Regions from separate parts of the Massilia sp. LXY-5 genome, predicted to be linked through region 2. Evidence: predicted binding sites of a transcription regulator. Region 2 holds the regulator's gene; the other holds the start of a gene.
The links. The regulator FliA, encoded in region 2, starts transcription of late flagellar genes. The targets are predictions, from matches to a motif close to CTAAAGTTTNNNNNNNNNNNGCCGNTA.
Positions count from the first base shown of each region.

Region 1: the regulator FliA is predicted to act here: its motif matches at 12,577-12,603, upstream of ACI48I_RS11975 (flagellar protein FliT).

Region 1 is NZ_JBNNEH010000003.1:674,253-688,660, reverse strand. Features, by position in the region: gene ACI48I_RS12020 (MATE family efflux transporter) at 1-1,391, shown strand, start outside; gene ACI48I_RS12015 (S9 family peptidase) at 1,498-3,717, shown strand; gene ACI48I_RS12010 (right-handed parallel beta-helix repeat-containing protein) at 4,056-5,255, shown strand; gene ACI48I_RS12005 (CsbD family protein) at 5,349-5,528, opposite strand; gene ACI48I_RS12000 (IS1595 family transposase) at 5,697-6,653, opposite strand; gene ACI48I_RS11995 (CsbD family protein) at 6,780-6,956, opposite strand; gene ACI48I_RS11990 (class I SAM-dependent methyltransferase) at 6,991-7,647, opposite strand; gene ACI48I_RS11985 (M13 family metallopeptidase) at 7,651-9,714, opposite strand; gene ACI48I_RS11980 (M1 family metallopeptidase) at 9,753-12,380, opposite strand; gene ACI48I_RS11975 (flagellar protein FliT) at 12,653-12,934, shown strand; gene ACI48I_RS11970 (FimV/HubP-related protein) at 13,293-14,408, opposite strand, start outside.
Region 2 is NZ_JBNNEH010000002.1:38,317-52,724, reverse strand. Features, by position in the region: gene flgA (flagellar basal body P-ring formation chaperone FlgA) at 1-194, shown strand, start outside; gene flgM (flagellar biosynthesis anti-sigma factor FlgM) at 346-651, shown strand; gene ACI48I_RS03680 (flagella synthesis protein FlgN) at 658-1,125, shown strand; gene ACI48I_RS03675 (M35 family metallo-endopeptidase) at 1,278-2,291, shown strand; gene ACI48I_RS03670 (M35 family metalloendopeptidase) at 2,637-3,728, shown strand; gene ACI48I_RS03665 (hypothetical protein) at 3,785-4,276, opposite strand; gene motD (flagellar motor protein MotD) at 4,422-5,153, opposite strand; gene ACI48I_RS03655 (flagellar motor protein) at 5,155-5,898, opposite strand; gene ACI48I_RS03650 (RNA polymerase sigma factor FliA) at 5,880-6,608, opposite strand; gene ACI48I_RS03645 (MinD/ParA family ATP-binding protein) at 6,624-7,451, opposite strand; gene flhF (flagellar biosynthesis GTPase FlhF) at 7,444-8,910, opposite strand; gene flhA (flagellar biosynthesis protein FlhA) at 9,122-11,227, opposite strand; gene flhB (flagellar biosynthesis protein FlhB) at 11,240-12,397, opposite strand; gene rfbC (dTDP-4-dehydrorhamnose 3,5-epimerase) at 12,529-13,074, opposite strand; gene rfbB (dTDP-glucose 4,6-dehydratase) at 13,074-14,126, opposite strand; gene ACI48I_RS03615 (MraY family glycosyltransferase) at 14,210-14,408, opposite strand, start outside.

The DNA of each region.
Region 1 (14,408 bases), on a different contig from region 2:
CCACCCATCAGCCCGCGCCCTCGCCCGTCCGCACCGAAATCGCCACCCTCTGGAGGCTCTCGTGGCCGATGCTGGTCGGCCAGCTGGCGACCGTCGGCATGGGCGTGGCAGACGTGGCGATGACCGGGCACGTCAGCGCGGCCGAGCTGGCGGCCGTGTCGCTGGGTGCCTCGGTGTGGTCGATCGTGCTGGTGACGGTGATGGGCATCATGATGTCGATAAATACCGTCGTGGCACACGAAATCGGCGGCGGGCGCTACGACAGGATTCCGCATTCGGTGCGCCAGGCACTGTGGAAAGGCGCGGGCGTCGGCCTGGTCGCCTGCCTGGCGACCAACCTGTGCACGCTGCTGTTCGACCATATCGGCATGGACCAGCTTGTCGCCGACCGGGCGTCGATGTTCCTGCATGTCATCAGCCTCGGCATGCCGGCCTTTGCCTGCTACCGCGCGCTGTACGGCTACACGACCAGCATCAACGAAACGAAGCCGATCATGGTGATCGCGATCCTGGGCCTGCTGTTCAATGTCGCCAGCAACTGGCTGCTGGTGTTCGGCAAGGGGGGCTTTCCCCAGCTGGGCGCGGTCGGCTGTGCGGTGTCGACCTCCGTCGGCATGTGGCTGATGCTGATCGCCATGCTGGTGTGGGTGAAAGTGTCTCCCGTCTACCGCATGACCTATCCGTTCACGGGCTGGGAAGGCCCGGACTGGAAGGAGATCCGCACGATGCTGCGCCTGGGCATCCCGATCGGCGTCACGTATTTTGCCGAGGTCAGCGCTTTCGGTTTGATCAGCCTGCTCGTCGCGCGTTTCGGCGTGATCCAGGTCTCGGCACACCAGATCGCGCTGAACTTCGCCTCGCTCGTGTTTATGGTGCCATTGAGCTTCGGCATAGGTTTGCTGACCCGCGTCGGCCAGGCGATGGGCGAAGGCAATCCGGTACGGGCGCAGTTCGTCGCGCGCGTCGGGGTCGGCATGTCGGTCGCCTTCGGCGTGCTGTCGGCGGCCTGCATCGCCCTCTTCCGCTGGGAAATCGCGCGCGCCTACACTTCGGACCCGGCGGTGCAGCAAGCCTGCGTGCACCTGTTGCTGTTCGCGGCCCTGTTCCAGCTGTCGGATGCGACCCAGGTCGCCACCGCCTCGGCGATTCGCGGCTACCAGGTGACGCGTCCGCCGATGATCATCCAGCTGGTCGCTTTCTGGGGCTTCAGCCTGCCGCTGGGCTATATCCTCGGGATCGCGCCAAGCTGGTTCGCCTGGTCGCCCGCCGCGCCGATGGAGACGACAGGCTTCTGGATCGGCCTCGTGCTGGGACTGACGATTGCCGCCGTCCTGCTGAGCTGGTCGATGGAGCGCCTGTCGCGCCAGAGAGTATTGGCGGCATCCCGCTGATACTGTGGTTTTCCCAGGGCGAAGTCAGTGGTATGTACAGCTTTTACCCTGGGACTCTGGTATCGTCTCGTCCGTTGCATAAAGCTAACTTTCAACGAGACAAACAATGCGCCTTCTCCTCTGCCTCCTGGCCGCGTTTGCGGCCGCGCCCGCTTCCGCGGAACGCCTGACGCTCGACCGCATTCACGCGGACCCGTCGCTTGCCGGTCCCGGCGTGAAAAACCTGCGCGTGTCGCCTGACGGCGAGCGTGTGACCTTCCTGCGCGGCCGCGAGGACAACCAGTTCCAGCAGGACCTGTGGGAATACAACATGAAGGACAAGACCACGCACCGCCTGGTCGACTCCAAAAAGCTGGTGCCGAGCGAGAACCTGTCGCTCGAGGAAAAGGCGCGCCGCGAGCGGGCCCGGACCGCCAGCCTGTCCGGCATCCTGACTTACAGCTGGTCGCCCGACGGCAAGCAGCTGCTGGTGCCGATCGCCGGCGATCTCTACCTGGTCGACGTGGCGAAGCCGGATGCGGCGCGCAAGGTGGCATCGGGTAACGTGCTCGATCCGAAGATTTCGCCGAAGGGCCGTTACGTCTCCTTCGTGCGCGACCAGAACCTGGTCGTGATCGACCTGAAAACCGGCGCCGAGCGCCAGCTGACCCAGGACGGCAAGGGTACCGTGCACAACGGCGAAGCCGAGTTCGTGGCGCAGGAAGAAATGGACCAGACGACCGGTTACTACTGGGCGCCGGACGATTCGAGCATTGCTTATAAACGCTACGACGAAGCGCCGGTGCCGGTGGCGCGCCGCTTCGAGATCTTTGCCGACCGCACCGAAGTGATCGACCAGCACTACCCTGCCGCGGGCGACCCGAACGTGCTGGTGGACCTGTTCATCGTGTCTCCGGAAACGGGCGTCTCGCGCAAGGTCGACATCGGCGCAGAGAAAGATATTTACCTGGTGCGCGCCGACTGGAGCGCGGACAGCAAGACCCTGGTCTACCAGCGCCAGACGCGCGACCAGAAGCGCCTCGACCTGGTCGCCGTGAACGCCGCCACCCTGGCCCAGCGTCCGCTGCTTACCGAGACCTCGAAAACCTGGGTCAGCATCCACAACGACCTGCACTTCCTGAAGAACCGCCAGGCCTTCATCTGGGCGTCCGAGCGCAGCGGCCGCAACCACCTGTATCTCTACGACCTGAACGGCAAGCTGCTGAACCCGATCTCGAGCGGCGAATGGGGCATCGACGACGTGCTGGCCGTGGACGAGGCCGCCGGCAAGGTGTATGTGTCGTCGAACAAGGATGCCGTCATCGACAAGCAAACCTATGCACTGGCGCTGAACGGCAGCACGGCCGGCAAGCCTGCACGCATCACCGCCGGCGACGGCTGGCACGAGGCGAAGTTCGCCAACAACGGCAAGATTTTCGTCGACACGTATTCGAGCCCGACGACCCCGCCGCAAGTGTCGATCCGCAAGGCCGACGGCGCGATGGTGCAATGGCTCGAGCACAATGAACTGAACGCCAGCCACCCGTTCGCAAAGTACATGCCCGACCTGCTGCCGACCGAATTCGGCACCATCAAGGCCAAGGATGGCCAGACCCTGTACTACTCGATGATCAAGCCGGCCGGTTTCGATGCGACGAAGAAATATCCGGTCTTCCTGTTCACCTACGGCGGCCCGCACTCGCAGCGTGTGACCCGTACCTGGGGCAATTATTTTGACCAGTACATGGCGCAGCAGGGCTTCGTGGTGTTCCGCCTCGATAACCGCGGTTCGAGCCGCCGCGAACGCGCGTTCACCGACGTCATCTATAACAACCTGGGCAAGAACGAAGTCGAAGACCAGGTCACCGGCATCGACTGGCTGGGCCAGCAAAGCTTCGTCGATCCGAAGCGCGTGGGCGTGTTCGGCTGGAGCTATGGCGGCTTCATGACCCTGCGCCTGCTGGCGGCAGCCTCGGACAAGATCGCAATGGGCGTGTCGGTGGCGCCGGTCACCGACTGGGCGCTGTACGACACCCACTACACCGAGCAGTTCGTCGGCGGCACGCCGAAGTCGGACCCGGACGCCTACGCCCGCAGCGGCGTGTTCGCGCACCTGGACGGCCTGAAGTCGCCGCTGCTGCTGGTGCACGGCATGGCCGACGACAACGTCCTGTTCAGCAATACGACGCGCCTGATCGACGAACTGGTCAAGCGCAACGTGCAGTTCGAGCTGATGACCTATCCGGGCGCCAAGCACGGGATCTCGGGCCGCAGCAGCCAGCGCCACGTGTATGGCCTGATCGAATCCTTCTTCAAGAAAAACCTGGGCGGTACCGCGGCGAAGTAAGCCGACATCAACCGAAACAGGCCGGACACCGCAGTGGTGCCCGGCCTTTTTTGCGTCTTGTTAGCTCAACAGTTGCTTCTGAATCCACACAATTTCTGACAACTCAACAAAAAGTCAACTAAATTGTTGCAGATAAGAGACATTTAAAAAAATATTTTTGGCGATACATTTGCCCTCAAATGCATTGTTTTCCTAGGAGAATTGTGAATTCTGTACTCGACAGTACAGGATCTTGTAACAATTTATGTCCCCCCGGAATTAATTCCTCAAGGTATTCTCCGTGTTCCTGATCTAGCGACACGCTTTGAAGCGACACCGCTCCACCTGAGGACACACTAATGCAAGCCAACCGTAACAGCTCCACCCGTCTCTCCCTCGCCCTCACCGCCGTCGTCCTGGGTGCCGCCATCGCGGCCCCGGCCTCGGCCGCTACCCGCAGCGTCGGCTATGGCAAGACCTACGCGACGCCGTGCAAGGCCTTTGCCGCCGCCGCCGCAGGCGACGTTATCGAAATCCAGGCCGGCACCTACACTGGCGACGTCTGCTATATCGCGCCAAGCAACCTGACCATCCGCGGCGTCAATGGCCGTCCAAAGATCGCGGCTGGCGGCAAGAGCGCCGGCGGCAAGGCGATCTGGGTCGTCAGCGGCAACAACATCACGATCGACAACGTCGAAATGTATGGCGCCAAAGTGGTGGACAAGAACGGCGCCGCGCTGCGCCTGGAAGGCACCAACTTCACGATGCGTAACTCGTTCCTGCACGACAACGAGAACGGCATCCTGAGCGGCGTGAACACCGCCAGCACCATCGTCCTCGAGAACAACGAGTTCGGCCACAACGGCTACGGCGACGGCTACAGCCACAACGTGTACATCGGCAAGGCCGGCAAGCTGACCTTCCGCTACAACTACTCGCACGACGCCAACGTCGGCCACAACCTGAAGACGCGCGCGCTGTACAACACCATCGCCTACAACCGCTTCTCGAGCCTGCGTAGCGGCGAAACCGGCAGCACTGCCGCCGGCAAGCCGAGCTACGAGATCGACGTGCCAAACGGCGGAACGACCTTCATCATCGGCAACGTGATCATGCAGCCAGTCGGCGGCAACAATCCGAACATCGTTGCTTACGGCGAAGAAGGCGTGAGCGGTTATGCAACCGACCTCTACGTTGTGAACAATACCTTCATCAACGACGAAAGTTCGCGCGGCTATTTCGTGATGGTGGGCGGCGGCGTGACCACCCCGGCTAAACTGATCAATAACCTGTTCAGCGGCTATGGCCCGATGAGCACGCAGGCATCCTCGATCAAGACGGCGAACTACCAGGCACTGTCGGTGGGCTTCGTCAACAAGGCCGCCTACGACCTGCGTCCGCTGGCGAACTCGCTGATCGTCAACGCCGGTGTGGCGCCTGGCAACTCGACAAACGGCTCGTCGCTCAACGCCGCCGCCAGCTACAAGCACAGCGCGTCGGGCATCAACCGTACCATGCTCGGTACGAAGAACGACATCGGCGCCTACGAAGTTCAGTAAGCACCATTCGGTATCGCTATAAAAAAGGCCCCGGCGTGAAAACGCCGGGGCCTTTTTTCGTTCGCTGCCTGCCGCGCGAAGGCGGCCACGGCATCAGTTGGTGGCGTCTTTCAGGTTTTCCTTGACGTCACCATACTTCTCTTGCGTCTTGCCTTCGACCTGGTTCTTCAGGCCCTTGACCTGCTGCTCGGGATTGCCGACCAGCTTGCCGGCTTCTTCCTGAATCTTGCCACCGATGTCTTGCAGTTTGCCTTCGACTTGGTCCTTGTTCATGATGATCTCCTTGCTGGTGAGTTAAGGCGCGGTCGGATGACGGCGCGATGGGTTCAGATTACGCTCCCGTACGGCTGCCTTCCGTGCGTGCCTTCACATAGCTCGGCAATATCTTGTGCCGCTGAGGGCGCACGCCCTGCCCTTCAAAAAATAAAGGCGCTGTTCGCGTTAAGTGTGGAATATGCCGATTGCCGCTCGCAGCAAAGCCTCCGGCGTCTTGACGCGAGCGCCGTCGAGCGCCCAGCGCCAGCCGAGATAGTTGCCGAGGTAACGGCTGGCAATCCCGCGAAATGGCTGCAGCCAGCCGCGCAGGCGGCTGTGATAGGCGTTCACGTTCTGGACGTGGATCGCGCCGCGCACCCGGATTCCCGCCTGCAAGTTCACCGTTTGGTGGGTGATACCGGCTTCGCGTGCGAAATGCCGGTAGGCCGCATGGGCGTCCGTCACCAGCAACACGTCCGGCTCCAGTCGCACTTTCAAATGATCGTGCAATTGCGCCCGCGTCACCGGCCCCTTGCCGGGGACCCAGTCGAGCGTCTGGCCGGTCCGGTCGCGTGCGACCAGGATGCACATCTGCTCGTTCGAAATGCCGCGTTTTGTCGCTTTGCCGCCGCGCTTGCGTGGAGGTCGATCGAGCGAGCGGGAACCTTTGTGTGATTCGAGCACATACATCTCGTCGGCCTCGGCGATCCCGGCCAGGCGCTGGGGCCGGTCGTTTTGAGTGAGCGCGAGAAAGCGGTGGCGCCAGCGAAAGCTGGTGGCGCTGGCAACGCCGAGCTGGGCGGCGCTGCGCCGGATGCTGTGCGAGTCGAGCATGCCGCCCAGGTAATCGAGCCAGCGCCCTTTGTGGCGCAGGCGCGCCAGCGGCGTGCCCGTGAGCGCGTTGCAGGTCCTCCCGCAAGCGCGGCAACGAAAGCGTTGAAGGCCGTTGGCGCGGCCGTGCTTGTGAAACTGCTGCGCGCCGCAACCGGGACAGGCAAGTCGGGGCGCGCTCGCCTGCTCGATGACGTCCACCGTCCGATCGCGCTTGACCGTTGGCAGCAGCAGGCCGAGCAAACGTTCGCGCTGGCGCCGGGTCAGCGCGGCCAGGTTCTTCAGGAAATGCTCGAACTTGCGTGCCTGCATCCGAACCTCCTCTCAGGTGAAGTCTCATTTGGACCTCAGCCGTTCAAGAAAATTCCACACTTAACGCGAACAGCGCCAAAATAAAAGCCGCGACGAATCGCGGCTTGTTTTCCAAAGACCGGGAAATCAGCGGTTACCCTTGACGATATCCTTCACGTCGCCCACTTTTTCCTGCACCTTGCCTTCGGCCTGGTTAGACAATCCCTCGGACTGCTGCTGGCGGCTGCCGACAGCTTCACCGACCTTTTCCTGAATCTTGCCGCCGATGTCCTTGGCCTTGCCTTTGATCTGGTCCTGGTTCATGGTAATCCTCTTCGGTTGAAAGCGAAGCCCCACCTTATGCCTGATTGTCACGCATCTCTGTTCGCTGGTTAACATTTGGCTTACGCCACAAACTCGCCAGCCAGGACTGCTGTTCGCGCGGCAGGCCCGGCGGACGGTAGTAATGATGCAGTGGAGTAAATCCCGCCGCCACCAGGAAGCCTTCCCAGGTCGGGTAATCGTAATAGCTGCCGTAGCGCGCCCCGTTCCACCCCTCCTCGTTGTGCCCGCGCGGGTTCGAGCTGAACAGCACGCCGCCCGGTTTCAGGCCGACGTACAGCGCCGCCAGCACCTCGGGCAATGCCGCGCTCGGCACGTGGAAGAGCGAGGCGTTGGCGAAGATGCCGTCGAAGAAGGCAGGCGGCAAGTCCAGGTGCAGGAAATCCTGGCGCCAGACCTCGCACCCGCTGTACCCGGCCGCCATGGCGACGAATTCGGCCGAGCCGTCGAGCCCTATCGCGCGGTGCCCGCGCTCCCTGAAGGTTTTTAAATCGCGCCCCGGGCCGCAGCCCAGGTCGAGCAGCGTATAGGGCGCCGGCGCCTCGATCGCGTCCAGCAGCGCGCCGATGTTCTGGCTGACGTCGTGGCCGATGGTGCCGGCAAAGAACCCGCGCGCATTGCGTTCGTAATGCGCGAGGGTGCGTCGGGAGATGTCGTCGAGGCTATCGGTCATGGCTTACCAGATCTTCACACGCTCCTGCGGCGCCAGGTAGAGCTCCTGCCCCGGCTTGACGTCGAAGGCCTTGTACCAGGCGTCCAGGTTGCGCACGATATAGGTACGGTACTGGGCCGGTGCATGGCCGTCGGTCAGCACGCCGCGGCGCAGCGAGGCTTCGCGCGCCTTGCTGCGCCAGCCCTGGGCAAAGCCGCGGAAGAAGTCCTTGTCCGCCTCAGAACTCTTGCCCGAGGCCGTGGTCTTGAAGGCGTCGTAGGCCGCCTCCAGCCCGGCCAGGTCGGCCAGGTTTTCGCTCAGCGTCAGCTGGCCGTTGACGGCCAGGTCCGGGAAGGGTTTATAGGCGTTATATTGCGCGACCAGCTTGGCCGACGCAGTCTTGAAATGCTCCAGGTCCTCTTTCGTCCACCAGTCGCGCAGGCGGCCCTGGGCGTCGAACTGGGCGCCCTGGTCGTCGAAGCTGTGGCTGATCTCGTGGCCGATGATCGAGCCGATCGCGCCGTAGTTGGCGGCGTCGGACGCCTTCGGGTCGAAGAACGGCGGCTGCAGGATGGCGGCCGGGAAGTTCAGTGCATTCTGCAGCGGCAAGTTCACGGCATTCACCAGTTGCGGCGGCATCGCCCATTCGGTGCGGTCCGGCTTGCGCTTGAGTTTCGCCAGTTCCTGCCGGTAGTGGTATTCCTCGGCGCGGATCGCATTGCCGAAGGCGTCGCCGGCGACGATGCGCAGGCCGTCATACGATTTCCACTTCTCCGGATAGCCGATGCCGACATACAGGGACTTCACTTTTGCCTGGGCCTGGGCGCGGGTGGCCGGCGCCATCCAGTCGAGCTTGTCGATGCGGCGGCTGAAGGCGTCGATGATGTTCCCCACCATTTGCTGCACGCGTGCCTTGTTTTCGGCCGGGAAATAACGGGCGACATACACCTTGCCCACGGCTTCGTCCATCGCGGCATTGGTGGCGCCCAGTGCGCGTTTCCAGCGTGCCGACTGCTGCGGTGTGCCGGACAAGGTCTTGCCGTTGAATTCGAAACGCTGGTCGGCGAAGGCCTTCGGCAGCAGGCTGGCGTACTGGTTCAGCTTGTGGAAAGCGAGATAGTCGCGCCAGGTGGCGACGTCGGCATCGGCCAGCAGCTTGGCCGCGCCCGTGATCGCAGTCGGGTGGTAGACCTGGAAGCGGTCCTGGCCGGACATGCCGGCCGCCTTGAAGAAGGCGCTCCAGTCGATGCCCGGGGCCTTGGCCGCGAAGTCCTTCAGGGTCCAGACATTGTTCGACTTCTGGATGTTCGCCGAATCCTCGCGCGTGGCATGGGTCTGCGCCAGCGCCAGCTCGAGTTCGAACACGCGCGCGGCGCGCTCGTCGGTCCTGTCCATTCCGGCCAGTTTCAGCATGGCGGCGATGTGCTGCTGGTACTTGGTACGCAGCTCGGCCATGCGCGCATTGTTTTCCAGGTAGTAGGCACGGTCCGGCAGGCCGAGGCCGCCCTGCAGCACATACGGCAGGTTGCGCGAGGAATCGGTCAGGCCCTGCGCGATCCACAGGCCGAACAGGTTTTCGGTGAAGAAATTGGTGGCGTTTAGCGGGTCGACGTCGGCGCGGATCGAGCCGCCGAGGGCGCGCACCAGGGCCGCCTTGTCCTTGATGCCGGCGATCGCACCCAGCATCGGCTTGATCGGCGCCAGGCCGCGCTTCTCGATGCCGGCCTCGTCCATGTAGGCGGCGTAGAAGTCGGCCACCTTGCGCGCTTCGCCGCTCGTCTTCTTGTCGGCGCCCAATTCCTCGATCAACTTCGCGATGCGGGTATTCGTATCCTCGGCCAGGGCGCCCATTGCGCTCCAGGAACCGCGGTCGGCCGGGATCTCGGTCTTCGCCAGCCAGTCGCCATTGGCCCAGGTAAAGAAATCGTCGCCGGGCAGCACGGTCATGTTCGCGCTCTTGGCGGGCGCGGGTTTTTCGATCGGCGCCTTGACTTGCGCTTCCTGGGCGGCGGCAAGGCCGTGTGCGAAGCTGCCGCCACAGAGGGCGAGGACGACGGCGGTCTTGGTGAGGGTCCAACGAGTCTTCATGCTTTTCCTTTGCTTATCAACGATATCTGCAACAATCATTATTGGGCTGCCTGGAGCGCAACCCCCACTTGCGGCAGCAGGCGCGCCTTTTGCGCGGCGCGCACGCGGATGCCATTGCCCACCCGACGGGCTTCGACCAGCGCGTCCGGGCCGAAGTTCTGGCCGATATACTGCTCCATCATATCCGCATGACGCGGGTCGGACGATCCGGCGACCACCGAAGCGAGCGCGCGGTTGCGGCCGACGGCGTCGGCACTCTTGAGCAAGGCGTCGCGGTGGGCCAGGGCGAACTCCCAGGCCTGGTCCGGATGCTCGCGTCCGACGCCGGCCACGATGAGGGTGGACAGGTTGGCCGGCACCTGCGGCGACACCGCCATGTTCAGCGCGTTCGCGGCCAGGGCCGGATCCTGCACCAGGGTCAGCGCACGGCCGAAGCGGTTGCGTTCCTCGTCGGTACCGGCGGTGGCCGCGAGCCTGGCCAGCGCAGCATAGGTGGCGGGATCGGCGTAGCGGCCCACGGTGACGACGACGAAATCGAGCATGTCGGGGCTGATCGAGGCCGGGTCCGCCTGGAACCGGGCGAAGCGCTGGCGCGCCTCCCGGATCGCGCGCTCGTCGCCGGCGCGCGCCAGGGTCGTTGCCAGCAGCACGCGCAATTGCCGGTCTTCACTCGATTCGCCGGGTTTTGGTTCCCAGCCCAGTTTGTCGAACTTCGGCTGCACCAGGCTGCGAATGAAGCCGCGAATCAGCGCCTGCTCGGGCGCACCGCGGGCGAGCCTGTCCAGCGAGCCAAGGTTCGACAGGATCGATTCCCAGACGGCCAGGCGCGGCTCGTCGCGGTATTGCGCCGCCAGGCGCGTATAGTTGTCGAGCGGCATGCGTCCGGCCGACACCAGACTCCAGGCATCGAGCAGCAGCTTCAAACGCGTCGGATCGGGCAGGCGCGCGGCATTGTTCGCCAATGCATCGAAGCTGGCGCGGTCGTACTGGATGCGGAAGAAGCCGACGCTGTAGGGATCGACCACCAGCGTACCCTCGCAGCCGCCCTGCGTGAAGGTGGTGCTGCGGTTCGCCAGCAGCGTGTACCAGGCCTTGCCGTTGACGGTGCCGACTTGCAGCGGCACGCTCCACAGCCGCCCTTCCGGCGCAGGCTCATCCAGGCGGAACTGTTCCTGCGACAAGGTCACCTGGCGCTTGCCGTCGACGCAGGCCTGGCTCACCGAGACCAGGGGGTAGCCCGGCTGAGCGGTCCAGTCGGCCGCGAGCTTGCTCACCGGCTTGCCGGAGGCCTTTTCGATCGCCGCCCACAGGTCGGCGCTCGTGGTATTCGAATAGGCGTGCCTGGCCATGTAAGCACGGATGCCCTTGCGGAACTGGTCTTCGCCGACATAGGCTTCCAGCATGCGCAGGAAGCCCTGGCCTTTGACATAGGTAATGGAATCGAAGGCGCTCGCGGCCTGCTCTTCGTTGTCGATGCGGGTCTGGATCGGGTGCGTGGTCTTGCGCGCATCCAGGTTGAGCACGCCCTCGCGCTCGGCGATGCCGTCGAGGTAAGGACGCCATTCCGGGTGGAAGTGTTCGGTGGCCTTGGCAGCCATCCAGGAGGCGAAGCCTTCGTTCAGCCACAGGTTGTCCCACCAGGCCATGGTGACGAGGTTGCCGAACCACTGGTGCGCCACTTCGTGGGCGTTCACCCCGAAAGTCAGCTTCTTCGTGTCTTCCGTGCTCTTTTTCGGATCGTAGAGGAGCGTGGCTTCGTTGTAGACGATGCCACCCCAGTTTTCCATTGCACCATTGAAGCCGCCTGGAATCGCGATCTGGTCGAGCTTGGCGAGCGGATACGGCACGCCGAAGTAATTGTTGTAGTAGCGCAGCAGATCCTGCGTGGCCTGCAGGGGGAAAGCTGTCGAGCCGAGCTTGCCGGCGGTGGTCACCACGCCGATCTCGACGCCGTCCTGGCGCGCCGCCACGCGTTCCATTTCGCCCGCCACCAGCACCACCAGGTAGCTCGGCATTTTCGGCGTCGGCGCAAACGCGATGCGCTGCAGGCCGTTGCCCAACTTTTCCTGCTTCTCGACCGCGGTATTCGAATACGCCTTGAAGCTGGCCGGGACGTCGACCGTCAGCTTGAAGCGCGCGCGGAATGCAGGTTCGTCCCAGGTCGGCAGCATGCGCCGGGCGTCGGACGGTTCCATCGTGGTGGCGATCAGTTTTTTATCGAGCCCGCCGGCCTTGTAGCCGACCTGGAACAGGCCGCGTCCTTCGCGATTGATCTGCCCGGAAAAGCGCAGGCCGAGCAGGTAGCGTCCCGGTGCCAGCGGCGCGTCGAGTTCGAAGGCCAGGGTTTCCTGTTTCTCGTCGAGGATGGGCGCAAGGATGCGTTCGGGCAGGCCGCGGCCAGTCAGCGTGGCGCCCTCGATTTGCAAATTCGCGGCATTCAGGACGATGCGTTTCGTCGGTCGCAGGACCTCGATTTCGACGCGCTGCTCGCCCTTGAAGGTGTCGGCTGCGATGTCGGGCACCAGATGGGCGTCGTACAGCAGCGGGATCACGTCCTTCGGCAGCTTGCCGGGGGTGTCCGCGAACGCAAACGGGGCTTCGGCGCGGGCCGCGGTGACGGCCAGCGCCAGCGCAACGGCGCCAAATGCTCGGTGATGTCTCATCATTTCCTCTCTTGCTCTCTTATTATGTTGGTGGCGCGCCTGGCGCAGCAACCCAGCACGCACTCTAAGGGAAGCGGAAAAACGGAGACTGCGGAATGCGACAGACGGCGAAAACAGGCGCTGGAATGCAAAAACCCGGCAATACGGCGCGCCCTTGTCGAAGCGGTGAAAAAAAATTCAATTCTTTTTGCAAACAGCCCTAAAGTTCCGGCCTGCTCTGCCGTAAAAGGAGGACAACCGGTAATCCGGCCGAAAAAAATTGTCGCGGTGTCCACATGACCTCCAACGAAGTCCTCGCTATGTACGAAAATATTGCTGGCCTGACGGGCAAGATGGCCGCGGCGGCGCAATCGGGTGACTGGACGGGTTTCGACAGCCTGCAGGTGCAATGCGCCGTACAGGCGAGCGCGACGGCAAGCGGTGTGCCGGCCCTGGATGGCGCCAAGCGCCTGCGCAAGATCGACCTGCTGAAGCAGATCATGGCCAACGACCGCGCCGTGCGCGACGTGACCGAACCCTGGATGGGCCAGCTGGACCGCGCGATGCGCGCGCACTGAGCCGCCCTCCCCCGTCTTCAAAAAAGCGCCTGCGGGCGCTTTTTTCATGCCCGGCATAACAACACGCACAAACAAAAAGGCGCCCGAAGGCGCCTTTTGCTACGGACGGGGTCCGTATGAATTCGGAGAGCAACACCAGGAAACCCGGTGCTGCCTCTTTTGCCGGTTGCATCCGGCGTCCGCTGCCGCTGTTGGCAGGCTGACCGCTTCCGAAACAGGCGCCTTGCGGCGTACTTCCGTGTCTCGCGCCACGCTATCGGTGGTGGCTGCGCGGACTCCGTTTCGTTTTGTGGTTTTGATAACCAACGAGCCCAGTATAGCGCAAATATGCCGCTTGTGTAGACCAATTGTGCGCGGCTTATTCTGGCCGGGAAACTACCTCGGTCAGGACGGGTTCGTCGCCCGCTGCGGCGGCATCGGGGGCCGCGTCCTTCCCGCGATTCGGCATCAGGCGCGCCTTCACGGCCGCCATGAAATGCGGCTTCGGTTCGCCCGCAACTGCGCTCTCCTTGCCCGCTTTCGGCAACCTGGCCGGCTTGTGCGCGGCCGGGATCTTGCCGAAGCCGGCACGCTTGCGGCGCGCCAGCAGGGCCAGCACCAGCCCGGCAAGCGCGGCAATGCCCGCGACCGCGCCGCCGATCAGCAGCCACGGGGTCTCGGGCTCCGGCGGTTCGACCTTCTTCGGCTTGCGCTGGATGCGGGGCGCGCCCTTCGGTGCGTCCTTCTCGGCCTCCTTCGCCGCCGGGGCGGGAACAGGCTGGTGGACCGCGGCAGGCGTCCCGGCGCTGTGCGCCTTGGCGGGCGCGCCCTGCAGTGTTTTGACTTTGTCCTCGAGCCTGGCCAGGTCATGGCGCAGCGCGGCGTTTTTTTCGCCAAGCGCCACGCAGGCATCCAGGTGTTCGGTCGACGGCTGCGGCGCGCAGCTCGGCGCCTGCGCAGCCGCCTCAGGAACCGGCTTCGGCGCAGCGACCGGTTTTTTGGTGGGCGCCACCTTTGCCACCAGCTTCGCAGCTGCCTTGCGCCGGACCGGCGCCGCTTCCACGTATTCCTCGCCCGTCTGCAGGGCCGCGGCCGGACGCGCAACGGCAGCCGGCGTGCGTGCCGGAACAGGAAGTGGCGCCGGCTCGGCCTGCGCTTTCGGTGCCTCAGGCACGGGCGGCGGCGCCGGACTCGGGTCCGGCGTCAGCCACAGGGTCACCAGGCGCACGTTGCGCTGGCCGCCATCGAGCAGTTCCAGGTAGATGTGCAGGTGGCGGCTCTCTACCGGCTTGAGCGAGGTCAGATGCAGGAACTGGCGGCCGTCGCGGCGCATCACAGTCATGTTGAGGCTGGAGAGCACAGCCGGCATGGCGATGTTCGCGCCCCGGTAGACGTCCGGGTTGGCCACTCGTACCGCTACCTGCCTGCCCGGGTCGTCGAGCAGGGTCAGCTCGACGTCGGCGACGAGCGCCTGCCCGAGATGCGAACGCACCTG
Region 2 (14,408 bases):
TGAAATCGAAACCGGTGGTGCAGCAAAACCAGGCGGTGCGCATCGTCTCGCGCGGCGAAAATTTTTCGGTTTCGGGCGAAGGCAAGGCGATCGGCAACGCCGGCGAGGGCCAGGTCGTACAGGTGCGCACCCCGCGCGGGGCGATCATCAGCGGCACGGCGCGCAATGGCGGCATCGTCGAGGTGACACTGTAAAAAAAGCGCGCGTGGCGTCGGGGGCGCCACTGCCGGGCTTGTTTTTAAAAAAACATCTTTTATTTGCGATCTGCGCTAAAGTTTGGCGGCGAACCGCCGTTACACACTGCAGATCCCGGAGTTCCTGCTCCGAACAGAGAAGGATGATGCTGTGAAAATTAACGATACCCTCAAAGGCGCCCAGAGCCAACAGCTGCCGAATACCACGGCAGCCAATGCCAGGCAGGCCGAAAAGGCCGCGGCAGCTGCTGCCCCGGCACAGACCGACAGTGTGCGTTTGTCCTCGCAGGCGCAGGCCGCCGGCGGCACCTCGAGCACGAGCCAGGTCTTCGATGCCAAGAAAGTTGAACGTATCAAACTTGCAATTGCCGATGGGCAGTTCCAAGTGAATTCCGAACGAATCGCGGACGGCTTGCTCGACACCGTGCGCGACCTGCTCCACTCACGCAACCGATAACGACCCATGACCCGTCCGCACGCCACCCTCCCCGCAGAACACGAGCGCATGACCGCGCTGGTGGAATTGATGAAGCAGGAGCAGCAGTTCCTGGTGGCGGCGGATGCGGACGGACTGGCCGGGATCACCCCACGCAAGGTGGCGCTGGTGCAGGAGCTGGCGCAATTGTCGCGCGAGCGCCATGGCGCGCTCGGCAACGCCGGCTTCCTCACCTCGGAAGCAGGCATGGAACCCTGGCTGGCCGCCCACGGCGACGAGGCCGCTCGCTCTGCCTGGACCGGGTTGCTGGCCCTCACCGCCGAGGCCAAGGAACTGAACCGCGTCAACGGCATGCTGATCAACCGCCAGATGGCGCATAACCAGACCGTGCTCAATGCGTTGCGCACCCCGACCGCGGCGCCCGAATCGACGCTGTACGGCGCCAAAGGCCAGACTTTCGGCAGCGCACCGTCGCGGCGCTTCGTGGTCGGCTAAAGTAACCCCTTCTCTCTTCGACAACGGCCGCTGATGCGGCCGTTATCGTTTCAGGGTCCAGTCGCCCAAGCCTACCTTTGCCGCAACGCAAACTCCCCCGTAGATAACAAGCGGAAAGTATTCCTGATTGTCATTACCTGACGGAGGAATCCATGCACCGCACCACCATCGCCACCCTGCTGCTCGCCAGCGCCCTGCCCGCCCACGCCGGCATCGCCATCACCATCACGCCCGAACGCGCCGCGCTCGGCAAGCGCGACGAAGTGATCGTGACAGTGACACTGACCAACACCGGCGCCGCGCCCGAGCGCATCGCCAAGGGGCGCACGCCCTTCGGCCCACCCGAGACCGCCCTGTTCGAGATCACGCGCGACGGCCAGCCGGTGCGCTATCTCGGCCGCAAAGTGAAACGCGCGCCGCCCAGGGAGGCCGACACCGTTCTGCTCGCGCCAGGCGAAAGCCGCAGCGCGCGCGTCGAATTGTCGAACGCCTACGACATGGCGGCGACCGGTTCGTACGCCGTGCGCTACCGCGGCGCGGCGGCGGCATCCGTCCTCGCATCCGGCGCCGTCACTTCGAACACGGCCGTCTTCTTCATCGAGGGCCGCCTGCCGCGCGGGACCAGCACCCCGCTGCTGGCCGAACCGGCGGGTAGCGGCTTAAGCTATGCCCACTGCTCGAACGCCCAGCAGGACACGATCGCGGGCGCCCTCGCCGCCGGCAGCGCGATGGCGGCCAACGGCCATGCCTACCTGACGGGCGGCAAGGAGCAGGCCCAGCGCTACACGAACTGGTTCGGCGCCCTCGACGCGGCGCGCCAGGCGACGGTCAGGGAGCATTTCACGGCCATCAAGGATGCATTCGAGACCAGGCCCGTGAAAGTCGATTGCGCCTGCGACGAGGATTACTTCGCCTATGTCTATCCGGCCCAGCCGTACACGATCTGGGTCTGCAATGCCTTCTGGAGCGCGCCGCTGCTGGGAACCGACTCGAAAGGCGGCACCCTGGTACACGAGATGAGCCATTTCGACGTGGTCGCCGGCACCGATGACCATGTGTATGGCCAGCAGGCGGCGGCCGAAATGGCGCGCACGGCGCCGCAACGTGCGGTCAACAATGCCGATTCCCACGAATACTTCGGCGAAAACTCACCGCCGCTGAATTAACGTTACTCGTCTATACGTGCTAGCACGCCTGATTGGAGAAATCCAGCGCAGCGTAAAGGAATTACATCATTGTGACTTTTTAGCCAAGCGACGCCACAAACCATCCGATTTGCATTGATCTCGGTTCACGAATTGATCAGTATGGGGGTGAGTTTTCGTTAGATTGAAGGTAAGTTTTTGGAGCGCCTAACAAAGTTCCCAGGGCAAGGCGCATCGTCGAAGACAGTACCTTGGTACGGCAAGACGATGCAACGCCGCCATGGGAGTTTTGTTAGGCGCTCCAGCGAAAACTTGTCAAAAGAATGGCCCACAAGGCCACGACAAACTACATACGGAGAATCACACATGAGCTGGAACAGCATCTGGAAATCGGCATTCGGTATCGCAGCACTGGGCGTCGCCGTCGGCGCGCATGCAGGGTCGAACGGTGTGAAAGTGACCGTGGCACCCGAGAAGGCCATGCACGGGGCGAGCGACAACGTCTACGTCAACGTGACCCTGACCAACACCTCGTCCACCCCGCAATACGTGCTCAAGGCGCGCACGCCCTTCGACGGACTTTCCGCCCCGCTGTTCGACATCACGCGCGACGGCGCGAAGGTTGCCTACACCGGCGCCCTGATCAAGCGCGGCAAGCCGACCCAGGCCGACTACTACCTGCTCAAACCCGGCGCCTCGCACACGGTAAAGGTCGAGCTGTCCTCGCTGTACGACATGAGCGTCAGCGGCGACTATGCGATCCGCTACCGCACCGCGTCGCCGGACCTGTTCCTGCCCGCGAATAACGGCCGCGCTGCCGCCAACGACATCGGCGAGCTGCAATCGGATGCGGCCTCCTTCTACATCGAAGGCCGCCTGCCGCGCGGTTCGAACTCCGAGATCATGCAAGCGCTCAAGCAACCCGGCGGCGGCGGCACCGTGACCCCGGCCGGCCTGAGCTACGCTTCGTGCACCGCTTCGCAGCAGACCACGATCGCCTCGGCGATCTCCGCCGCGAAAACGATGTCCGGCAGCGGCGTCACCTACATGGCGAATGCGACGATGGGCCCGCGCTACACCAAGTGGTTCGGCACCGTCACCTCGACCCGCCAGGCGACCATCAAGTCGCACTTCACGGCGATCAAGGACGCCTTCGACACCAAGTCGGTCGTCGTCGATTGCGGCTGCAACCAGAACTACTACGCCTACGTGTATCCGACCCAGCCCTACCGCATCTATGTCTGCAAGGCCTTCTGGACGGCGCCGATGACCGGTACCGACTCGAAGGGCGGCACCCTGGTGCATGAGATGAGCCACTTCAACGTCGTGGCCGGCACGGACGACCACGTCTATGGACAGAGCGGCGCCGCCAGCCTGGCGATCAGCGATCCGGACCTGGCCGTCGACAATGCCGACTCGCACGAATACTTCGGCGAGAACACCCCGGCGCTGAACTAAGAAGAAAGGATCAAAAAAATCGGGCCCGCAGGAACAATCCTGCGGTCCGATTTTTCCTATTTAAGATTCGAAATGAACGAGACCGGGCGGGCGGCAAATTCGGTCGGCTTGTCGAGTTGCCTGATGTCGCCCAGCACCGGGCCGGTGTAGCCGATGTTGTAGTTGTGCCGGCCCTTGGCGAAGGCATAGGTGTGGGTGATGTCGATCGTATTCATCAGCATCTTCCCCGGCTCCAGCGGCTGGTAGTCGGCGCCCGTGAGCGCGGCGCGCTTGACCATTTTCCCCGTGTAGGGAACCGGCCGGCCGCTGGCGTCGCGCACGTCGAAACGCGGCCCCGTCAATTCCTTCCCGGCCGCCAGTTCGCGCGGAATCCAGACCGTCTTCGTGCCCTGGTTGATGAAGGTCAGCTCGACCAGCACCTTGCCGGGCGGGGTGGCGACATCGATGCTGTGTTTTACGCTCACGGTCGGTTCTCCGGCAGCGCCCGCAAACACGGGCAGGAGGCTGGCGGCGCCCAGGGCGGCCAGCAGAATCAGTCTGCGCTGCATGGTCAGCTCCATATGGTTGTGTCATCCATTGTACGGGATACCGTAGGGTGGGCATTCATGCCCACGCGGTGATACCTGGCGGCGAGATCGTCGTGCACGATAACGGAGCCGGTACGTATCACCGCGTGGGCATAAATGCCCACCCCTACATTGAAGAGCCTGCCAGGATGGTCACCGCCACCCTTCGGTTCCTCACCCTGCCCGCTTCGTCCGTGTCCGGCGCCACGGGCTGATTGGCAGCGTGCCCGACCGCAGTCAGGCGCTCGGCCGCAACCCCACTATCGATAAACAGGCGCACCACGCTGCTTGCGCGCACGCTCGACAGTTCCCAGTTCGACGGAAACGCGGAGTTCGCAATCGGCAGCTTGTCGGTATGCCCCTCGACCTGGATCGCATGCGGATCGTTTTTCAGCAGGGAGGCCACGGTCCCCAGCGTCGCACGCGCCTCGTTGCCGAGTGCCGCCTGCCCTTCCTCGAACAGGACCTTCGCATTGATCTCGACCGTCACGCCGCGCCCGGTCTGGGTCACGCGCACCTGCCCGTTTTTTACCAGCGGCGCCAGCGAGGCGTTCAGCTCGCGCGCCAGCGTGTTCAGGCGCTCGCGTTCGCGCCGCGCCGCATCAAGCCGCTTGCGCGCGATCAGGTTGGTCAGGGGAAGCTGTTCGATGGTGGAGCCGGCCTGCGGCACTTCGGGACGGCCGCCGAAGGCATCGCCCAGCGCATCCGACAGCGCCTTGTACTTGCCGGTGTTGACCACGGAAATGGCGTACATGACGACGAAAAAGGCGAACAGCAGCGTAATGAAATCGGCGTAGGAAATCAGCCAGCGGTCGTGGCTCGCTTCGGTTTCCTCGTCGTCGTAACGCTTGCGCGCCATGTCAGCGCTTCGCCAGCAGGCTGGCCACGCGTTCCTCGACCACGCGCGTGTGGTTGCCGCTCGCCAGGTCGTGGAAGACTTCGGTCAGGATTTCGTATTGCGCGACCCGGTCCGAGACGATGGCTTTCAGTTTGTTACCGACCGGCAGGAAAAAGAGATTCGCCAGCCCGACGCCGTAGACGGTCGAGACAAAGGCGACCGCGATGCCGGAACCGAGGCGCGAGGGATCGGACAGGTTTTCCATTACGTGGATCAGGCCGAGGACGGCGCCCAGGATGCCGATCGTCGGCGCGTAGCCGGCGGCGGATTCCCAGATGCGGGCGGCCTGGCGTTCGGCGAATTCGATGGCGGTGACTTCCGTTTCCAGCAGCCCGCGGATCTTCTCGGGCGTGATACCGTCGACCACCAGGCGCAGGCCTTTCTGCACGAACAAATCCTTGGTGGCCATGTACTGCTCGAGCGAGAGCAGGCCCTCGCGGCGCACCGTATGGCTCCACAGCGCGATCTCGCGCGCGAGCGGCTGGCGCCGGCTTTTGGGCGGGAAGAAGACCCAACGCAGCATGTGCATGCCGCGGCGGAAGGCGCGCGCTTCGGATTGCAGCAGCACGGCGCCGAAGGTGCCGACCACCACGATCGCGAACGCGGCCGGCTGGATCAGGGAGGCGAAACGCCCGCCGTCGAGCGTATGCCCGATGACCAGACCGGCCAGCGCCAGCGCCAGGCCGATCAGGCTGGCGAAGTCCACAGCTTTTCCTTGAGCGAAGCGCGCAGGCGGGCGACGGCTTGCGTATGCAGTTGCGAGACGCGCGACTCGGACACGCCGAGCACGGCGCCAATTTCCTTCAGGTTCAGCTCTTCTTCGTAATACAGGCCCATCAGGATCTTCTCGCGCGGCGGCAGGCTGTCGATGGCCTCGATCACGGCCGAGCGGAAGTCGGTGTCGAGCAGGGCGCGCAGCGGATCGTCCTCGTCCACCGCATAGCGGTCGAGGAAGCTGTCGTTGCCGTCTTCATCGTGAAAATCCTCGTAGTAGACCAGCTGGTGGCCGCCGCCTTCGAACAGCATTTCCTGGTAGTCCGAGAGCGAGACGTCGAGCGATTTCGCCACTTCGGTCTCGGTCGGCGGACGGCCGAGCTTTTGCTGCAGCGAGGTCATGGCCGTCTCGACCTTCTTCATGGTCGAACGCGTGCTGCGCGGCATCCAGTCGTTGCTGCGCAATTCGTCGACCATGGCGCCGCGGATGCGCAGCACGGCATAGGTCTCGAACTGGGCGCCGTGGTTGTCTTCGTAGCGGTTGATGGCATCCAGCAGGCCCATCATGCCTGCCTGGATCAGGTCGTCCACCTCGACCGAGGGCGGCAATTTTGCCTTCATCTGGTGCGCCAGGCGCTTGACGAGCGGGGCGTGCTCGGTGAGCAAATGGTTCTTGTCCGCTTTCCCTTTGACGGTATACATGCTTGTGCTTTTTTCTTAGGAACCAAAATGCGCGCCACCGCCCTGGCGCATGCGCGGCAAGGCAAAGCGCCCTGCCAGCTCGCGGAAGGCCACCGAGGCCCCGGCCAGCGGGAAGGCATCGACCACCGAACGTCCGAGACGTGCGGCGCGGTGCAGGTATTCGTCGGCCGGCACCGAGCCCATCGAACTCAAACTTACTGCAAGGTAACGAGTTGCTGCTGCCGACATATTATCGTAAACCACTTTCGCCTCGGCCTCGCTTGCGCCGGTGACCAGGATGCCGAAGGGACGGCGACCGAATTCCTGGGCCAGGCGTTTGATCAGGCCATACGCATTCGTGATCGAGGTGGCGCTGGTCGACACCTGCACCACGATTTCGGACTCGGCCAGGCGCGGCACGGCAAAGCCGCCATCGCGGTTCAGTTCGCCATCGACGATAACGATGCCGCCCTGCTTCTTCACCAATACGTCGAACGCTTTCGCCAGGCGGCGGGCCTCGTCGCTGCCGCTTGCCGGGGTCTGGCCGTCGCGCGCCAGCAGCGCCACGTTGAAACCTTGCGAAGCGGTCTGCACCACCTGGTTCAGCGCGCATTCCTGGCGTGCCACCTGCAGCAGGCTGACGTGGCGTTCCATCTCGAGGCGGCGCGCCACGCCATACTCGCGCTGGCAGGCGTCGACGATCAGGACTTCATTGCCGGCCTGGGCCAGCGAGGCACCGAGGTTGACCAGCATCGCGCCCTTGTCGTCGCTCGGGGTCGCGGAAAGAAAGGTCACGACGCGTGGCCGGGCGCCGGCCAGCATCCGGCGCAGGCCTTCGGCCTGGTCGAAATCGAAACTAGCCAAGGCGCACCTCGCGCAGGCTCTCGTCCTGGTGCACCTTGCCGGTGTGGGCCATCATCAGCGGCAGGTCGGCATCTTCAAACTGGTTGGCCGCGTCGCGGCGGCTGCGGAAGGCGCGGTCGACCAGCATCGCGCGGTCGGCCAGGTGCAGGTCTTCCGGCACGCGCTGGCCGTTCGAGATGTAGTGCAGGTTCAATTTTTGACGGATCACGACGTCGAGCACGTTGCCGATCGAGGCGGCTTCGTCGAGCTTGGTCATGATGCAGCCGTGCAGGCCGCTGCCCTGGTAGGCGCGCACGACTTCGGCCAGGGTTTCGTTGGTCGAGGTGGCGTTCAGGCACAGCAGGCGTTTCACGTCGGCGCCGGCGCCGGTCAGCATGGCGACCTGTTCGGTGACCATCTGGTCGCGCTGCGACATGCCGATGGTATCGATCAGCACGGTGTGCTTGTTCTTGAGCTCTTTCAAGGCGATACGCAGGTCGGCTTCGTCCTTCACCGAGTGCACCATCACGCCCAGGATCTTGCCGTAGATGCGCAGCTGCTCGTGGCCGCCGATACGGTAGGCGTCGGTGGTAATCAGGGCCAGCTTTTCCGGGCCGTGGCGCATCACGCAACGCGCGGCCAGCTTGGCGGTGGTGGTGGTCTTGCCGACGCCGGTCGGGCCGACCAGGGCGAACACGCCGCCCTTGTCGAGCAGCGTGTCTTCGTCGGCCATCGTCGTCAGGTTACGGGCCAGCACGGTCTTGATCCAGCGCATCGCTTCGACCGCATCCTTATTCGCAGGCATCTTGTCGATCAGGTAGCGCGACAGCGAGGCCGAGAAGCCGGCGGCCAGCATCTCGCGCAGTACGACCGCCTTCTGCGGCTCGCGCTGCTGCGTGCCGCCCCAGGACAGTTCGGCCAGCTGCGTTTCCATCATGCCGCGCATGGCGCGCAGTTCGCTCATCATGCCGCTCATCTCCTGCGCGGCGGATTCCTTGGCCTGGGCGATCGCGGCCGACATCATCGAGGTCATGGCCGCCATGTCGAAGGCAGGCTCGGGCTGCGGGGCGCGGCGGTTGGCGTAGCTGTGTTCGGCTTTGTAGTCGGCTTCGTGGTCTTCGGAGTGCGGCGGGCGGCGGCCGGCGAAGGCGGCGGCGAATTCCGGCTCGGGCTGGGGCGCGCGGCGGCTGGCGTAGATCTGTTCCGGCGTGGCGGCGGCGGGTGCGGCGCCGCGGCGGTTGACGAAGGCAGGCGCCTCCGGCTCGAAGGCGTTCAGGTCCAGGCGCGGCTGCGGCTGGGCCATGTCGGTGCCGTGCGCCGGGGCGGCGAGCGAGGCGACATCGTCGTTGTCCAGCGCGAGGATTTCGACGACGCCGTCGACGGCACGGTTCGAGAGGATGACGGCGTCCGGTCCCAGCGCATCGCGCACCTTGCGCAAGGCTTCCCGGGATGTTGCCGCTGTAAATTTCTTCACATTCATCTTATTCTCCGCACTGCTCTATTCGATTGGTACCGGCACGCACACAGCCGGTCTATGGGATAGATTATTGACGATGCCGTGGAGCAAGCATCGGGGGAAAAGGATGGGGAAAGTGGGTTAATTCGATTTAGAGGGAGAAATTGCCGGTTTGGGCACGCGGATGCGTGCGTAAGGCGTGGGCTCGCAGAGCCCACGCGGATTCAAGGTGCGATCAGCCCGCGCCCACCAAACTGGTCACGCGAATCGTCTTGGTCTCCGGAATCTCCGAATGCGACAAGACTTTCAGCTGCGGCAGCGCGCGCCGCAGGAAACGCGACAACAGCACGCGCAGCGGACCCGGCACCAGCAGCACCGGCGTATGCCCCATCGCCTCCTGCTGCTGCGCCGCATTGTGCGCCTGCTGGGCGATGGTGTCGGCCAGGCCCGGCTCGATGCCGGTGCCGTCGCCGCCCGCGCCCAGGGCCTGCATCAGCAGGCGCTCGAGGCGGTTGTCGAGGGTCATCACCGACAGCTCGTTGGTACCAGGGAACAGCTGCTGGACGATCGCCCGTCCGAGGGCAATGCGCACCAGCGCGGTCAGGTCGCCCGGATCCTGCACGCCGGCATGCTCCGACACGGTCTCGATAATGGTACGCATGTCGCGGATGTGCACGCCTTCGATCAGCAGGTTCTGCAGCACCTTCTGCAGCGTCGCCAGCGACACCACTTTCGGCACCAGATCTTCGACCAGCTTCGGCGTTTCCTTGCCCAGGTGATCGAGCAGTGCCTGGACTTCCATGCGGCCCAGCAGTTCCGAGGCGTGCGTCGTGATCAGGTGGTTCAAATGGGTCGCCACCACGGTACCGGCGTCGACCACCGTATAGCCCAGGTTCTGCGCCTCGTCGCGCATGCTCGCATCGATCCACACCGCCGGCAGCCCGAAGGCCGGATCGGTGGTCGCCTGGCCCGGCAGCGTGCCGCTGGCCATGCCCGGGTTGATCGCCAGGAACTGGCCGTTGATCGCTTCGCCGCTGCCCACTTCCACGCCCTTCAGGGTGATGCGGTAGGCGGACGGTTTCAGTTCCAGGTTGTCGCGGATGTGCACGGGCGGGGCCAGGAAGCCGACCTCCTGGGCGAATTTCTTGCGGATGCCCTTGATACGCTTGAGCAATTCTCCGCCCTGCGTCTTGTCGACCAGCGGAATCAGGCGGTAGCCGACTTCCAGGCCGAGGGTGTCGACCGGCATGATGTCCTGCCAGGTTGCCTCTTCCGTCTCGGCCGAGGCCGCGCGTTCCGCGCTCGAAGCCGCTTCACTGGCATCGGCTTGCGCCTGGCGCTCCGGCGCCATCCGGGCACGCTTGGCCAGCAGATAGCCGCTGCCGCCGAGCACGCCGCCCAGCAGCAGGAAGACCAGGTTCGGCATGCCGGGGATCAGGCCCATGCCGGCAATGATGCCGCCGGTGATGTACAGCACTTCGGGTTTCGCGAACAGCTGGCCCATCATCTGGCCGCCGATGTCCTGCTCGTTGGCCACGCGTGAGACGACCATACCGGCCGCAATCGAGATGATGAGCGATGGAATCTGCGCCACCAGGCCGTCACCGATGGCCAGCAGCGTATAGGTCTTCGCCGCTTCGCCGGCAGCCATGTCGTGCTGCACGATACCGACGATCAGGCCGCCGATGACGTTGATCAGGGTGACCATGATGCCGGCCACGGCGTCACCCTTGACGTATTTCGAGGCACCGTCCATGGCGCCGTAGAATTCCGCTTCCTGCGCCACTTCCGAACGGCGCTTGCGCGCCTCTGGTTCGGCAATCATGCCGGCATTCAGGTCGGCGTCGATCGCCATCTGTTTGCCGGGCATCGCATCCAGGGCGAAGCGCGCGCCGACTTCGGCGATACGGCCCGCACCCTTGGTCACCACGGTGAAGTTGATGATGGTAAGAATCACGAACACGACGATACCGACCGTGTAGTTACCGCCGATCAGGAAGTGGCCGAAGGCTTCGATGACTTTACCGGCCGCCGCGCCGCCGGTGTGGCCTTCGGTCAGGACAACGCGAGTAGACGCCACATTGAGCGACAGGCGCAGCATCGTGGACACCAGCAGGATCGCCGGGAAAGCCATGAAGTCGAGCGGCTTGACCGTGTACAGCGCGGTCAGCAGCACGATGACGGACAGCGCGATATTAAAGCTGAAGAACAGGTCGAGGATGAAGGCCGGCAGCGGCAGGATCATCATCGCCAGCAGCAGGATGATCAGGATCGGCGCGGCCAGGGCATTGCCCTTGGCGCCGATCGCTCCCATCCAGGCAGGCAGTCTCAGACTATTCATTCAACAGCTCCGTTATTCAGGTTTGACTTGCGATGCAGGATTCAGCGGGTCCATCTCCGGCGGCACCGGCAATGTCGTCGGACGATCCGGGTAATGGCCGCCGACCTTGCTGTAATTGCGCAGCTGGAAGACATAGGCCAGTACTTCCGCCACCGCCGAGTACAGCTTTTCCGGGATCTCGTCGTCGATTTCCGTGTGTTTATAAAGGGCACGCGCCAGGGCCGGGGCTTCCAGCAGCGCGACCTTGTTCTCGCGCGCCAGTTCGCGGATCCTGGCCGCCACTTCGTCGGCGCCCTTGGCGACTACGCGCGGCGCGCCCGCCTGGCCGTCGCTGTATTTCAGCGCCACCGCATAGTGGGTCGGGTTGGTCACCACGACGTCAGCAGTGGGCACATTCTGCATCATGCGGTTGCGCGCCATTTGCCGCTGCATCTGGCGAATCTTCCCTTTAATCTGAGGATTGCCGTCCGATTCCTTCGATTCCTGGATCATTTCCTGGCGCGTCATCTTCAGCTTGTTGCTGTAGTGCCAAAGCTGATACGGCGCGTCGATCAGGGCGACCACGCCCAGCGAACCGACGATGAACAGAAAAGCGTGCGCGATCAGGTCGGCCACGTGCCCGGTGCCGGCGCCCAGCGGCTCGACGGCCAGGCCGAGGACGGCTTCCTTCTGGCTCATGACGACGACCCAGGCGACACTGCCGACCAGCACCGTCTTGGCAATGGCCTTCAAGAGTTCGACCAGGGAATTGGTGGAGAACATGTTGCCGAGACCACTGATCGGGTTCAGCTTCATGAAGTTCGGCATGAAAGCCTTGGCGCTGAAATTGAAGCCGCCGATCAGCAGCGGCGCGCCGACGGCGACCAGCATGATGGCAAAGGCCAGCGGCAGGCAGGCCAGCAGCACGCCGCCGATGTCGTTCGCGATGCGTTCGATCAGGACGGTCGGGTTGTAGACCTGTTCACGGGTCAGGCTCAGGCCGGATGCCAGCGTCGTCGACAGGTGGCCGGCCAGGTTGCCGCCGGTAATCCAGAGCCCGGCGCCGGCGGTCATCAGGACGGCGAAGGTCGCGAGTTCGCGCGAACGGGGAACGTCGCCCTCTTCGCGCGCCTTCTCGAGTCTTCTGGGACTTGCGTCTTCTGTCTTTTCCGCGTCGCTGTCTTCCGCCATCTTGCGCCCCCGATATTGCCGTCAAACTACTCAGGACGGAATTATCGCCGTTATTGCCCTACGGCTATAACTAGAACAGGGAGGGAAAGGGCCGCCAATTCGCCCGCCGGGAGGCGGGCCGGCGCGGGAGCTCAGTCGTACAGCTCGGCCGTGGCGAAGGGGGCGGCGTCCTGGTCCTTGGCCGACAGCACCGGGGGATTGGTCAGCGGCCAGTCGATCGCCAGTTGCGGATCGTTCCAGGCAATGCAGCGTTCGTTGCCAGGGGACCAGTAGTCGGTGGCCTTGTAGAGCAGCTCGGCGGCGTCGGACAGCACCAGGAAACCGTGGGCAAAGCCTTCCGGGATCCACATCTGGCGGCAATTCTCGGCACTCAATACTTCGCCGACCCATTGACCGAAGCCGGGCGAACCGCGGCGCAGGTCGACCGCGACATCGAACACGCTGCCGGCCACCACCCGCACCAGCTTGCCCTGAGGACGATGCAGCTGGTAGTGCAGGCCGCGCAGCACGCCGGCTCCCGACTTCGAGTGGTTGTCCTGCACGAAGGCGACGCTGCGCCCGACCGCCGCCTCGAAGCGGGCCTGGTGAAAGCTCTCGTAGAGAAAACCGCGCGCATCGCCATGCACCTGCGGCTCGAACAGCAGGACGTCGGGGATGGCGAGGGGCCTGGCGCGCATCATGGAGCGCTGGGGCGCGCGCAGGAAGCGCCGGCGGCGAGCTTGTCGACCCAGTCCTGGTGCGCGAGATACCAGGCGACGGTCCGGCGCAGGCCGCTGCCGAAATCATGGCGCGGCTCCCAGCCCAGCTCGCGCCGCAGCTTCGACGGGTCGACCGCATAGCGGCGATCGTGGCCAGGGCGATCGGCAACGAAGCGGATCTGCGCCGCATAGGCCTGGCCATCGGCACGGGGCCGCAACTCGTCGAGCAGCGCGCAGACGGCGTGCACGACCTCCAGATTCGTTTTCTCGTTCAGGCCGCCCACGTTCCAGACGCCGCCCGGGGTGCCGGCTTCGAGCACGCGCCGGATCGCCGCGCAGTGGTCGCTCACATACAGCCAGTCGCGCACCTGGCGGCCGTCGCCGTAGACCGGCAGCGGCCGGCCGGCGAGGGCCTGGTGGATCACCAGCGGAATCAGTTTTTCGGGAAACTGGAATGGGCCGTAGTTGTTCGAACAGTTGGTCGTCAGGGTCGGCAAGCCATAGGTCACGTGCCAGGCGCGTACCAGGTGGTCCGAGGCCGCCTTGGTGGCCGAATACGGGCTGTTCGGCGCGTAGGCCGTGGTTTCGGTAAACGGCGGATCGTTTTGGCCAAGCGTGCCGTAGACCTCGTCGGTCGACACGTGCAGGAAACGCCAGGCCGCCCGCTCCTCGTCCGGCAGCGCGCTCCAGTAGCCACGCGCGGCTTCGAGCAGGTTGAAGGTGGCGGCGACGTTCGTCTGCACGAAGGCGGCCGGGCCGTCGATCGAGCGGTCGACATGGCTTTCGGCGGCAAAATTGAGCACGGCGCGCACCCGGTGTTCGGCCAGCAGGCGCGTCACCAGCGCGCGGTCGCCGATGTCGCCCTGCACGAAGCGGTGGCGCGGGTCGTGTTCGAGGCCGGCCAGGTTGGCGCGGTTGCCGGCGTAGGTCAGCTTGTCGAGGTTGACCAGCGGCTCGTCGCACCCGGCGAGCCAGTCGATGACGAAGTTCGACCCGATGAACCCAGCGCCGCCGGTAACGAGGATGGTCATGCGTGAAATCGGTGAGAAGTTGCCGGCCCGGGCACGGGACGGTAGTGCATTGTAGTCGAACGACCTGCCCTGCCCTTCGCGCTCTAAGCCTGCAGGGAGGCGGTCTCCGATTCGACGTCGGACAAGTCGACACTGCGCACCGCGGGACGGGTAGCGCGGCGGCGGCGTGCGCGGGCGGCATGCGCCATGTACCAGTAGACGCCCAGGTAGAGGCCGAAGCTGGCCAGCGTACCCTGCACCAGGGCTGCCGGGTCTTGCGGGAAGGACACCGCGATCCAGGCC